One region of the Streptomyces sp. NPDC022552 genome, then DNA from elsewhere that is predicted to be linked to it. Evidence: riboswitches for the same ligand, from Rfam matches in the RefSeq annotation. Region 1 holds a riboswitch; the other holds the start of a gene.
What was found. Region 1 has a riboswitch for cobalamin ahead of cobN (cobaltochelatase subunit CobN). Riboswitches for the same ligand answer to the same signal wherever they lie in the genome.

Region 1 (6,702 bases):
GTGTCCCTGGACTCGGGGGTGACGGCGTCGATACGGGAGGGCAGCACGGCCACCGAGAAGTACGGGACGGTCTCCGCGTCCACCTCGGCGAGGACCTCCGTCCGCTCGCCCGCCATGAACGCCCGCTCCACGTACCGGGCGTCCTCCAGACGGCCCGCCCGCTCCAGGGCGCGCCGCACGGTCGGGAACGTCCGGCCGAGCTTCATCACGACCGCCGAGTCCGTGCCCGCGAGCCGTGCCGTCAGCTCGTCCTCCGGGAGCGTGCCGGGGATGATCGTCAGGACCTCCTCCGCCTCGCACAGCGGCTCCCCGAGCCGGGCGGCGGCGGCGCTGACGGAGGTGACACCGGGGATGACGGTGGTGTCGTAGCGGTCCGCGAGCCGCTTGTGCATGTGCTGGTACGAGCCGTAGAAGAGCGGGTCCCCCTCGGCGAGCACGGCCACCGTGCGGCCGGCGTCCAGGTGGGCGGCGAGGCGGGCGGCCGCCTCCTCGTAGAAGTCGTCGAGCGCGCCCCGGTAGCCGCCGGGGTGGTCCGTGGTCTCCACCGTGAGCGGGTACATCAGCCGCTCCTCGATGTGGTCCTCGCGAAGGTGCTCGGCCGCGATCGAGCGCGCGATGGAGCGGCCGTGGCGGGCGGAGTGGTACGCGATCACGTCGGCCGAGGCGATGGCCTTCACGGCCGCCAGCGTCATCAGGTTCGGGTCGCCGGGGCCGAGGCCGACGCCGTACAGCTTGCCGGGGGCGTCGGCGCTCATGCCTGGATCTCCGCTTCGGTCGCGATGGCGTTGATCGCGGCGGCGGTCATCGCGCTGCCGCCGCGCCGGCCCCGTACGACGAGGTAGTCGAGGCCGAGGGTCTGGGCGGCCAGCGCGTCCTTGGACTCGGCGGCGCCGATGAAGCCGACCGGGATGCCGAGGACGGCGGCCGGACGGCCGGCGCCCTTCTCGATCATCTCCAGGAGGTGGAAGAGGGCGGTCGGCGCGTTGCCGATGGCGACGACGGAGCCTTCGAGGCGGTCGCGCCAGAGTTCGAGCGCGGCGGCGCTGCGGGTGGTGCCGAGCTCGGCGGCGAGCGCGGGCACGGACGGGTCGGAGAGCGTGCAGACCACGTCGTTGTCGGCGGGCAGCCGCTTGCGGGTCACACCGCTGGCGACCATCTGCGCGTCGCAGAGGATGGGCGCGCCGGCGCGCAGGGCGGCGCGGGCGCGGGAGACGACCCGCGGCGAGTAGGCGAGGTCACGGACGAGGTCGGTCATGCCGCAGGCGTGGATCATGCGGACCGCGACCGTGGCGACGTCGGCGGGCAGATCCGCGAGGTCCGCCTCGGCGCGGATCGTGGCAAAGGACTGGCGGTAGATCTCCGCGCCGTCCTTCTCGTAGGCGAACATCGTGTCGTTCTCGCTCATCTCGTTGTGCGGGCCGTTGCGACTGCTTCGGGCAGGGAGTGACGGGGGGTGGGGCGGCCGTCCACGAGGTAGGTGCCCTCGGCGGTGGCGACGACGTCGACCCAGGTGCCGGGGGCGCCTTGGGGGTGGCCGCAGCGGCGTTCGCACCCGGAGAAGTGGACGGGGACGCCGGGCGCGCCGGGTACGGCGTCCGCGCGGACGTCGGCGAGGGACTTGGCGCAGCCGGGCCGCCCGGTGCAGGCGCCGACGCCGACGCGGGGGTCGTCGGGGCGGGTGATCAGCCCGGCCGCGGCCAGCTCGGGAAGCCGTGTCCGGGACGACCCGGCGACGACGGCCCCACGCCAGGGCGTGAGCCGTACCTCGCCGGCGGGCAACAGCGCGCGGAGCTGGGCGGCGGTCATCCGCCCGAGCGGCGCGAGCACGTGCAGCGCGTCGCTGCTGCCGAGGAGCCCGGGCGCGGGTGGCGTGCTGTGCGGCAGCGGCGGTACGGGGACGACGGGACGGGCGTCGATCCCGGCCCGCGTGAACGCGGCGGCGAGGTCGAGAAGACCGGCCCCGGCACCCGGCGCGTCGGCCGCCCCGCCACCCGGGGAGCCCGCGGGCCCGATGCCCGGCAGTTCCTTCGCACCGGCGGCTTCGATGGCCTCCGCCCCCGTCGCGCCGACGCCCGGAAGCTCCTTCACACGCCACGCGCCGTTCCCGGCCGCCCGTGCGGCCCGCAGGAACGCGTCGGCCGCGGCGAGCGCCGCTCGCGGCGCGTCGGCGCCCGCGACGCGGAACGCCTGCCCGCCGACGTACAGCAGGACGCCGCCCGCACGTGGGCCCGGGCCGGTCGTCTCCCGGGCGGCGTTCGTCCAGGGGCCTTCTGCGATCAAGGTCACATCTCCGCCCAGCCGCGCCACGTCCCCCCGGCCGTCGTCCAGGGCGAAGAGGAAGCGGCCCGACAGGGCGGCCGTCCAGGGGGCCGCGCAGAGCAGCGCGTCCAGTTCGCGGGACCACAACTGGACGTCCGCGTGGCCGAGTCCGTCCAGTCCCGCGGTCGGCGAGGCGACGATGTTGCGGACGCGTTCGTGGGTGGCGGAGGGGAGGAGGCCCGCCTCCGTCAGCCGGTCGGCCAGTTCCGCCCCGCAGCCCCCGCCCAGACCGCGCAGCTCCACGTTGCCCCGGGACGTGACCGTGACCCGGCCGTCGCCGAGGGACTCCGCCGCCGACGCCAGGACTTCGACCTGATGCGGCGTCAACAGGCCTGCGGGCAGGCGCAGTCGGGCCAGACCGCCGTCGTCGGCGGCGTGCAGGCGCAGCGCGCCCGGGCAGGCATCGCCGCGGTCCCGTATGAGAGGTTCGCCCCGGTTGGGCGTTGTGGGCGGGGTGGGCGACATGGCGGCGAGCATACCCACGTGGATCCGGTCGACCCCCGGGGACGACCCCTGCCCGTTGTGCGCACGATCTACTATGCAGACGGCATGGGGTCCCAGGACCCCGGGGAGGAAGCCCGGTGAGAATCCGGCGCGGTCCCGCCACTGTGAGCCAGGTCCCGGAAGGGGCCGGGTGAGTCAGGAACTCCTGCCGTCCACACGACCACCCGGGGCGCGGACAACCCCGAGGAAGGCCTGCGCACGCATGCGAATTCTGTTGCTGTCGCACTCCGACACCGACCTGCTCAGCGCCCGCGCGGCCGGCGGGCCCGTCGCGTACCGCTTCGCCAACCCCTCCCGTCTCGCCCTGGACGACCTGCCCGGGCTGCTGGAGGACGTCGACCTCGTTCTCGTACGGCTCCTCGGCGGTCTGCGTGCCTGGGAGGAGGGCCTGGAGGCCCTGCGGACGGCGGAGAAGCCGCTGGTCGTGCTCTCCGGGGAACAGGCCCCCGACGCCCAGCTGATGGAGGCCTCCACCGTCCCCGTCGGCGTCGCCACCGAGGCGCACGCCTACCTGGCGCACGGCGGCCCCGGCAACCTGGAGCAGCTGGCCCGCTTCCTCTCCGACACCGTGCTGCTCACCGGCCACGGCTTCGACGCCCCGGCCGCCGCGCCCACCTGGGGCCCGCTGGAGCGGACGGCCCGCACGGCCGACGGCCCGACGGTCGCCGTGCTCTACTACCGCGCCCACCACATGAGCGGGAACACCGCCTTCGTCGACTCGCTCTGCGAGGCGATCGAGGACCAGGGCGCCCGCGCCCTGCCGCTCTACGTCGCCTCCCTGCGTGCCCCGGAGCCGGAGCTGCTCGAGACCCTGCGCGCGGCCGACGCGATCGTCACCACCGTCCTCGCGGCCGGCGGCACCAGGCCCGCCGAGGCGCAGGCCGGCGGCGACGAGGAGGCGTGGGACGCGGGCGCCCTCGCCGCCCTCGACGTACCGATCCTGCAGGCGCTCTGCCTCACCGGCTCGCGCGCCGCCTGGGAGGAGAACGACGAGGGTCTCTCCCCGCTGGACGCCGCGAGCCAGGTCGCCGTGCCCGAGTTCGACGGCCGGCTCATCACCGTCCCGTTCTCCTTCAAGGAGATCGACGAGGACGGGCTCCCGGCCTACGTCGCCGACACCGAGCGCGCCGCGCGCGTCGCCGGGATCGCGGTACGGCACGCCCGGCTGCGCCACATCCCGAACGCCGGGAAGAGGCTCGCCCTGGTCCTCTCCGCGTACCCGACCAAGCACTCCCGGATCGGCAACGCGGTCGGTCTCGACACCCCCGCCTCCGCCGTCGCGCTCCTGCGCCGCCTGCGCGAGGAGGGGTACGACTTCGGCCCCGTCGAGGAGATCCCGGGCCTGGTCTCGGGCGACGGCGACGAGCTGATCTACGCCCTGATCGAGGCGGGCGGCCACGACCAGGACTGGCTGACCGAGGAGCAGCTGGCGAAGAACCCCGTCCGTATCCCGGCCGCCGACTACAAGCGCTGGTACGCGACGCTCCCCGCCGAGCTGCGGGAGGCCGTCGAGGAGCACTGGGGCCCGGCGCCGGGCGAGATGTTCCTCGACCGGTCCCGCAACCCCGAGGGCGACATCGTCCTCGCCGCCCTGCGGCGCGGGAACCTGCTGATCCTCATCCAGCCGCCGCGCGGCTTCGGCGAGAACCCGATCGCGATCTACCACGACCCCGATCTCCCGCCGTCCCACCACTACCTGGCCGCCTACCGCTGGATCGCGGCGCGCGCAGAGGACGGCGGCTTCGGGGCGGACGCGATGGTCCACCTCGGCAAGCACGGCAACCTGGAGTGGCTGCCCGGCAAGAACGCGGGCCTGTCCGCCGCCTGCGGCCCGGACGCGGCGCTCGGCGACATCCCCCTGGTCTACCCGTTCCTGGTCAACGACCCGGGCGAGGGCACGCAGGCCAAGCGGCGCGTGCACGCGACCCTGGTCGACCACCTGGTGCCGCCGATGGCGCGCGCCGACTCGTACGGCGACATCGCGCGCCTGGAGCAGCTGCTCGACGAGTACGCGCAGATCTCCTCCATGGACCCGTCCAAGCTGCCCGCGATCCGCGCGCAGATCTGGACGCTGATCCAGGCGGCGAAGCTCGACCACGACCTCGGGCTCGAGGACCGTCCGGAGGACGACGGCTTCGACGACTTCCTGCTGCATGTCGACGGCTGGCTGTGCGAGGTCAAGGACGCGCAGATCAGGGACGGTCTGCATGTCCTCGGCGGGGCCCCGGCCGGTCCCGAGCGCGTGAACCTGGTCCTCTCGATCCTGCGCGCCCGGCAGATCTGGGGCGGGACGCAGGCGCTGCCGGGTCTCCGTGAGGCCCTGGGTCTTGACGAGTCCGCCGCGACCCGGACCACCGCCGACGAGGCGGAGGCGACGGCGCGCGAGCTGGTCGAGGCGATGGAGGCGGCGGACTGGTCCGTGGACGCGGTCGCGGAGGTCGCCGCCGCGTACGGTCCCGACGTCGCCGCCGTGCTGCGCTTCGCCTGCGAGCAGGTCGTCCCGCGGCTCGCCGCCACGACCGACGAACTCGCGCACGCCGTCCACGCGTTGAACGGCGGCTTCGTCCCGGCCGGCCCCTCCGGGTCTCCGCTGCGCGGCCTGGTCAACGTGCTGCCGACCGGCCGCAACTTCTACTCCGTCGACCCCAAGGCCGTGCCCTCCCGCCTCGCGTGGGAGACGGGCCAGGCGCTCGCCGAATCGCTCCTGGAGCGCTACCGCTCCGACAACGGAGAGTGGCCGACGTCCGTCGGCCTCTCCCTCTGGGGTACGAGTGCGATGCGCACGGCGGGCGACGACGTGGCCGAAGCCCTTGCCCTGCTGGGCATCCGCCCGACGTGGGACGACGCCTCGCGCCGGGTGAACGGCCTGGAGCCGATCCCGCTCGCCGAGCTCGGCCGCCCGCGCATCGACGTCACGCTGCGCATCTCGGGCTTCTTCCGGGACGCGTTCCCGCACGTCATCGGGCTCCTCGACGACGCCGTGCGGCTTGCCGCCTCGCTCGACGAGCCGGCCGGGGACAACTTCGTACGGGCGCACGCGCAGGCCGACCTGGCCGAGCACGGCGACGAACGGCGCGCGACGACCCGGATCTTCGGCTCGCGGCCGGGTACGTACGGCGCGGGCATCCTCCAGCTGATCGACTCGCGCGACTGGCGGACGGACGCGGACCTCGCCGAGGTGTACACGGTGTGGGGCGGATACGCGTACGGCCGTGGTCTGGAGGGCCGTCCGGCGCGCTCGGAGATGGAGACGGCGTACAAGCGGATCGCCGTGGCCGCGAAGAACACGGACACGCGCGAGCACGACATCGCCGACTCGGACGACTACTTCCAGTACCACGGCGGCATGGTGGCGACCGTCCGCGCGCTGACGGGCACGGCCCCCGAGGCGTACATCGGCGACTCCACCCGCCCCGAGACGGTCCGCACCCGGACCCTGGTCGAGGAGACCTCGCGGGTCTTCCGCGCCCGGGTGGTGAACCCGAAGTGGATCGAGGCGATGCGCCGCCACGGCTACAAGGGCGCGTTCGAGCTGGCGGCGACCGTCGACTACCTCTTCGGCTACGACGCGACGACGGGTGTCGTCGCCGACTGGATGTACGACAAGCTGACGGAGACGTACGTCCTCGACCCGGAGAACCAGGCCTTCCTGAAGGAGGCCAACCCCTGGGCCCTGCACGGCATCGCGGAACGCCTCCTGGAGGCCGAGTCGCGCGGCATGTGGGAGAAGCCGGACCCGGAGACCCTGGCGGCCCTGCGCCAGGTCTTCCTGGACACGGAGGGCGATCTGGAGGACGGCGGCTCCGAGGGCTAGGCCGTCACGGGGGCCGGGGCCGGGGACAGTTCGAGCCGGCGGCCCCGGAAGCCCGCACGGATGCG
Region 2 (6,702 bases), on a different contig from region 1:
CGCGACGAGCGGTACGACGCCCGGGTGCAGCGCCTCGTAGGCGTACACGTTCGCCCAGATCATCAGCGCCGCCACCGCCACGCCCGAACCGGCGACCAGCCAGGCCCGCACCCCCCACGCGTCCGGCCGGTACCGGCTCCGTACCGCCCGGCGGCCGCCGAGCCGGAGTCCGGCCATGGCCGCGACGAGACCGGCGACGACCAGCGGCAGCCCGTACCCCGCGCCCTGCGCCGCGAGCAGTCCGTACGATCCGGCGCACACCCCGAGCAGGCCGCCCAGCGTCAGGACGTTCGTCGTCCGGCGCACCGCCGGCGGCACCTGCGCCGTACGGCCGTACCCCCGGGCGTCCATCGAGGCCGCCACCGCGATGGAACGCTCCAGCGCGCCCTCCAGGACCGGCAGCCCGATCTGGAGCACCGCCCGCACCCCGCCCGTCGGCCGCCCCCGCAGCCGCCGGGCCGTCCGCAGCCGCACGACGTCGGCCACCATGTTCGGCGCGAAGGTCATCGCCACCACGACGGCGACCCCCGCCTCGTACAGCGCGCCCGGCAGCGACTTGAGCAGCCGCGCCGGATTGGCGAGCGCGTTCGCCGCGCCCACGCAGATCAGCAGGGTCGCCAGCTTGGCACCGTCGTACACGGCGAAGACCACTTGCTCCGCCGTCACCCGGCCCCCGATCCGCACCCCTTGTGCCCAGTCCGGAATCGGCACCTCGGGCAGCGTGAACAGCTCGTACGTCCCCGGGATCGCCGAACCGAGCAGCACCGAGAACACCACCCGCAGCGCCACCACGAACAGGCCCAGCTTCACGAAAGCCCCGTAGGAGCGGGCCCACGGGGCGTCCGTGCGGCGGGCCGCGACGACATAGCCGGCGACCGCGACGATCAGGCCGAGGAGCAGCGGGTTGGTGGTGCGGGAGGCGGCGACGGCGAGGCCGAGCGCCCAGAGCCACCAGGCGCCCGCGTGCAGGGCGTTGGAGCGGCTCGCCTCGGGGGCACGGATCATGCGCGTCGGCGGGCCTTCCAGACCGCGGCGCCCCCGAGCACGAGCACCGCGGCTCCGCCCACGACGATCCCGACGGAGGGGCCGCCGTCGTCCTCACCCTTGCCCTCCGGCGCCTGGGTGGCCGTCACCGTGAGGTCGCCGTCGGGCCGGCTCTCCCCGGACGGAGGGTTCGTCTCCGCCACCTGCTCGCCGCAGCCCTTCGCCGGGTAGCCGGCGATCCCGCACAGCAGCGCCGCGCTGTCGTACCGCAGCGGCTTCGCCACCGCGGCCAGCGCCTCCGCGCTCGTCGCGTCCTCGCGGACCTGGGCGCAGCCGGTCTTCACCGGCGGCTGGGGCGGAGCCTCGCCCGGCGGGGCGTCCTGCGGGGTGCCGAAGTCCACGACGACCGCCACCCGCTTGGTGCCGGCCTTCTCCTCCGTACCGGCGCAGACGCCCGCGAAGTCGGGGGCGGCGGTGGGCCGGGCGGCGTCGCTGCTGTCCTTGCTGACCGCGAAGCGGAAGCCGACGGCCTCGCCGTCGGACGGCCGGGCGGTCGCCGGGCCCTGCGTCGCGTACGCCCAGGTCCCCCCGCCGTCGCTCTCCCAGGACGACCAGTACCGGTAGCCGACGGCCTCGGCGGGAGCGGCGGCGGCCAGCATCAGGGCGACGCCGGCCGCTGCGCCGAGGAGCCCGGCCCTCACTTCTTGCGCCCGCTCACCAGGAAGCCGATGCCGACGCCGACGACCATGCCGATGCCGATGATCCACCACACGTCGAAGGAGCCGGAGTCGTCGTCGCTCGCCTCGGGCGCGGCGGACGGCGAGGCCTTCGGCGCGGGCCCGGTGGCGGCCAGCTCCTCGAGGAGGTCCGTCGAGCCGAAGGCGCGCGGGTCGACGTGCATCGCCTTCGCGGCGAGGATCAGCTGCGCGTACGCGGCGGGACCGCTCTCCTTCGCCCAGGCGGCGGAGTTCTTCTGGAGCCAGGTCAGCGCGCCGGAGGCCTCCTTCGTGGCACCGGTCGCGGCGAGCGCGACGACGGCGTCGGCGGTGTTGCCGTGGTCGGGCAGCTCGGTCGGGTCGGTGGCGCCGGGCATCGGCGGGGTGTTCAGGTGGCCGGTCTTCGCCAGCGCGGCGGCCAGGTAGGAGGCGCCGTTGAGCGCGGCCCGGTCCATCGTCGGCTTCGCCAGGTCCGTGCAGACCGGGCTCTGCTGGGGCTCCACGCCCCGCGCGGTGATGCCCTTGCCGAGCCCGGCGAGCGTGGCGGCGGCGGTGGCGTCGGCGTTCGCGAGAAGCTTGCCGTCCTTGTCGGGCTGGTACGCGAAGGCGCCCGCACCTTCCTTGGCGGAGCAGGGCAGGGCGAGGCCGAGCAGGGCGTCGTACGGGGTCCTGCCCTCGACGGACTTCACCGCGCCGGGCTTCTCGCCGAGCGCGGTGAGCGCGCTGATGACGATCGAGGTGGAGTTGGCGTCGCTGGGGCCGCCGGGGTTGTAGCCCCAGCCGCCGTCCTTGTTCTGCACACCCTTCAGCCAGGCCGCGCCGGCCGCGGCCGCCTTGGCCAGGGGCTCGGGTTCGGTGCTCAGGCGCTTGGCGCCGGTGAGTGCCTGGACGGCGACGGCGGTGGCGTTGGTGTCCAGCATGGTGGCCGTGTCGCAGGGCTTGGCGGGGTCCGGGCGGTACGACGCGAAGGCGCCGCTGTCGCACTGCTGCTTCCGGAGCCAGGACACGGCCTCGTCGGCGGGCTGCACACCGCTGGTCGTCTGGGCGATGAAGGCGAGCGACTGGCGCCACACGCCGTCGTACGTCGGGTCCTTCGTGCCGTAGAGCCCGGCGGGGATCACGGGCGCGGGGGTCGCGGACGGGGAGGGCGCGGCGGATGCGACGGGGGCGACGCCGGTGCAGAGCACCGCTGCGGCGGCGAACGCGGCGGCGCCGCGACGGACGGTGATCATGCGAGCTGTGGCCCTCTCCTGCGGCCGGGCACCGGCACGCTGAGGCACCAGGCTCGGCTCCGTATTCCTCGACGGTGCCGGCGGTCACGTCCCGGGCGGGGCATTCCGGCTTCCGTCCACGGCGGGCGAGGGCGGTCACGGTTGCGGGTCAGTGCCGGATTTGCACCGGCTTCCCCCCGTACGGGTGTGAGGACGACTCGCACACTCTACCGGCCCGTACACCGCCCGACCGGCGGGTGCGAGGCGCCTCACACCTCCGCCCGGGCCGGGGGCGGCCGGGGCCTCACACCGCCACGTACGCCACGGGGTCGGTGCCCGGGGCGGCCTCCGCGCGGCCCAGTTTCACGAGGCGGCGCACGTGGGCCTCCGCCTCGCTGACCGCGATGGTGCGGGAGCCGTACGGGATCTGGTCCCAGGGGCGGTTCCACTCCATGCGCTCGGCGAGCTGCCAGGGGGTGAGCGGCGCCGCGAGGAGGCGCAGGAGTCCGGTCAGCCGCTCCTCGTGGTGGTCGAGCAGCTCCCGTACCCGGCCGGCGGCGTCGGTGAAGGCGTACTGATGGGCCGGGAGCACCTCGGCGACGCCGAGCCGCCCGATCCGCTCCAGTGAGTCCAGGTAGTCGCCCAGGGGGTCGGTGGCGGTTTCGTCGTCCGGGTCCTCGTAGAGACCGATGTGCGGGGAGATCCCGGGGAGCAGGTGGTCGCCGGAGAAGAGCCGGCCGTGGCCCGGGAGTCCGGCGGGGTGCTCCTCCTCCAGGTGGAGGCAGACATGGCCGGGGGTGTGTCCGGGGGTCCAGACCGCGCGCAGCCGGCGGCCCGCGAGATCGAGCAGCTCGCCGGGGACGATCTCGCGGTCGGGGAGCGCGGAGCGCAGTCCGGGCAGGGTGCTCGCGCGGCCCGCGCGGGTCGCGCGGAGCGGGGCGGTGTGCTCCTCGGGGGCGCCGACGGCGGCCAGCTTGCGGGCGAGGTAGTCGAGCCAGGTGCCGGGTTCGGACTCGCGGGTGCGGCGGACGACGGCGGTGTCGGCGGCGTGCATCGCGATCCACGCGCCGGACGCCTCGCGGACCTGACCCGAGAGCCCGTGGTGGTCGGGGTGGTGGTGCGTGATGACGACCCCGTGCACGTCCCGTACGGAGGTCCCCAACGCGGTCAGTCCGTCGGCCAGTTCGTTCCAGGACGCCGGATCGTCCCAACCGGTGTCGATCAGCACGGGCCCGCGGTCGGTGTCGAGGACGTGGACGAGGGTGTGCCCGAGGGGGTTGTCCGGAATGGGTACCCGGAGCGACCAGACGCCTCCGCCGTGCTCGGTCACCTGGCTCATGGGCCCTCATCTCTCCGCGACGGCAGGGCGATTGCTCGACCGGGCCCACTATAACGAGAACTGACGGTCCGTCAGGGTGGCGTGCGGTGCCTTGTCGGGCGCGCGGCCGTGCGGTAGACCGCCAGGCCCTCGGGCTCGCGGTGGTGGAGGGTGGAGTCGTCAGCGCAGGGTGCGGCCTGGGCCGCTCGGGACCGGCGAACACATCACGGCGCTGTGTGGTTTCGTCGGGCACGCCGATCCGGGCTTCGCGCTGCGGGTGTACACGCACCTCATGCCGAGCAGCGAGAGCCGTACTCGGAAGGCCGTCGGCGACAGGGATCGGCGGGCCGCCGGAACGACTGACGGCCCCGAGACGGCCCAGGCGGTGTGACGCAGGCCCCACCAGCAGCAAAGCGGCTGGTGGGGGCCTGTCTCGTCCTGGCCATTGCCCCCTATAACTAGAACTGATATCAGTTCTGATACACAGTCAGAAACAGTGCGGGTTCCGGGAGGCAGTCGGCCATGACCGAGCTTGTGGAGCACGGAAAGCTGTACATCGGCGGGGCGTTGACCGATCCGGCCGGCGGGGATGTCATCGAGGTGATCTCGCCGCACACCGAGGAGGTCATCGGTCGTGTGCCGCACGCCTCCCGGGAGGATGTCGACCGGGCCGTCGCCGCCGCGCGCGAGGCCTTCGACCACGGGCCCTGGCCCAGGATGACGCTCGAGGAGCGGATCGCCGTCGTCGGGCGGATCAAGGACGCCATCGCCGTACGCCACGAGGAGATCGCCCGCTCGATCAGCTCCCAGAACGGCTCCCCGTACTCCTGGAGCGTTCTCGCCCAGGCCCTCGGCGCCATGATGGTCTGGGACGCGGCGATCACCATCGCCCGTGACTTCCCGTACGAGAGCAGGCGCGCGGGCGTCCTCGGGCCGATCCTGGTGCGGCGCGAGCCGGTCGGTGTCGTCGCGGCGGTCGTGCCGTGGAACGTCCCGCAGTTCACCGCCGCCGCCAAGCTCGGGCCCGCGCTGCTCGCCGGCTGCACGGTGGTCCTCAAGCCCTCGCCCGAGTCGCCGCTCGACTCGTACATCCTCGCCGAGATCGCCACCGAGGCGGGCCTCCCCGAAGGCGTCCTGTCCATCCTGCCCGCCGACCGCGAGGTCAGCGAGTACCTCGTCGGCCACCCGGGCGTCGACAAGGTCTCCTTCACCGGGTCGGTCGCCGCCGGAAAGCGCGTGATGGAGGTCGCCTCCCGCAACCTCACCCGCGTCACCCTCGAACTCGGTGGCAAGTCCGCGGCCGTCATCCTGCCCGACGCCGACGTGGCCACCGCCGTCGCCGGGATCGTCCCCGCGGCCTGGATGAACAACGGCCAGGCCTGCGTCGCCCAGACCCGCATCCTCGCCCCGCGCAGCCGGTACGACGAGATCGCCGAGGCGTTCGCCGCCGCCGCGGGCGCGCTGGTCGTCGGCGACCCGCTCGACCCGGCCACACAGGTCGGCCCGCTGGTCGCCCAGCGGCAGCGGCAGCGCTCCCTCGACTACATCAAGCTCGGCCAGGACGAGGGCGCCAAGGTCCTGACGGGCGGTGGCCGTCCGGCCGGCCTGGACCGCGGCTGGTACGTCGAGCCGACGCTCTTCGGGGCCGTGGACAACACCATGCGGATCGCACGCGAGGAGATCTTCGGACCGGTCATCGGTCTCCTTCCGTACGGGGAGGAGAGCGAGGCGCTCAGGATCGCCAACGACTCCGACTTCGGGCTCAGCGGCAGCGTCTGGACCGGGGACGTCGAGCACGGCATCGACTTCGCCCGGCAGGTCCGCACGGGCACCTTCAACATCAACACCTTCAGCCTGGACATGCTCGGCCCCTTCGGCGGCTACAAGAACTCGGGCCTGGGGCGGGAGTTCGGCCCCGAGGGCTTCGGCGAGTACCTGGAGCACAAGATGATCCACCTGCCGGCCGGGTACGAGGGACCGGGTGGTGCCTGATGGGCGACCGCTGGCGTGTGGAGGTCGACCGGGGGGTGTGCATCGGCTCCGGCATGTGCGTCAACCACGCCCCGGACGGCTTCCGCCTCGACACGGCCCGTCAGTCCCACCCGAGCGAACCGGAGTCGGACGCGAACGAGCGGGTGCTGGCCGCGGCCGAGGGCTGCCCGGTGGAGGCCATTCTGATCACGCTGCTCGACAGCGGGGAGCCGGTCTTCCCGCCGGAGGAGTAGCCACGAGCACGTGTTCACGCGTGCAAAAATCTTCCTCTGACCACGGGGGCAACAGGCCCGCGTGCGCCGAGGATTGGAAGAGTTGTGCGCAAGGCGACGGGGGTGGCCGTGGCCGCCGGTGTGGTGCTGCTGGTGGCGGGTTGCGGCAGCGATGGCGGCGGCTCGGGCAAGAACAAGGGCGGCTCGTCCGCCTCCTCCTCGGGCTCCACGACCGGCGGCGCGGAGGCGGGCGGCGAGAGCCCGGACGC

Region 2: linked by a shared signal. The riboswitch ahead of ACZ3OF_RS06800 (prenyltransferase/squalene oxidase repeat-containing protein) and the one ahead of cobN (cobaltochelatase subunit CobN) in region 1 are both predicted to bind cobalamin.

Annotation. Positions count from the first base shown of each region.
Region 1 is NZ_JBVHGJ010000005.1:413,801-420,502, forward strand. It holds gene ACZ3OF_RS17480 (precorrin-2 C(20)-methyltransferase) at 1-755, opposite strand, end outside; gene ACZ3OF_RS17485 (precorrin-8X methylmutase) at 752-1,387, opposite strand; gene ACZ3OF_RS17490 (cobalamin biosynthesis protein CobG) at 1,402-2,796, opposite strand; cobalamin riboswitch at 2,851-2,987, shown strand; gene cobN (cobaltochelatase subunit CobN) at 3,026-6,637, shown strand; gene abc-f (ribosomal protection-like ABC-F family protein) at 6,634-6,702, opposite strand, start outside.
Region 2 is NZ_JBVHGJ010000002.1:418,439-425,140, forward strand. It holds gene ACZ3OF_RS06790 (energy-coupling factor transporter transmembrane component T) at 1-1,005, opposite strand, end outside; gene ACZ3OF_RS06795 (SCO2322 family protein) at 1,002-1,643, opposite strand; gene ACZ3OF_RS06800 (prenyltransferase/squalene oxidase repeat-containing protein) at 1,682-2,932, opposite strand; cobalamin riboswitch at 2,995-3,161, opposite strand; gene ACZ3OF_RS06805 (MBL fold metallo-hydrolase) at 3,216-4,250, opposite strand; gene ACZ3OF_RS06810 (aldehyde dehydrogenase) at 4,752-6,221, shown strand; gene ACZ3OF_RS06815 (ferredoxin) at 6,221-6,454, shown strand; gene ACZ3OF_RS06820 (hypothetical protein) at 6,539-6,702, shown strand, end outside.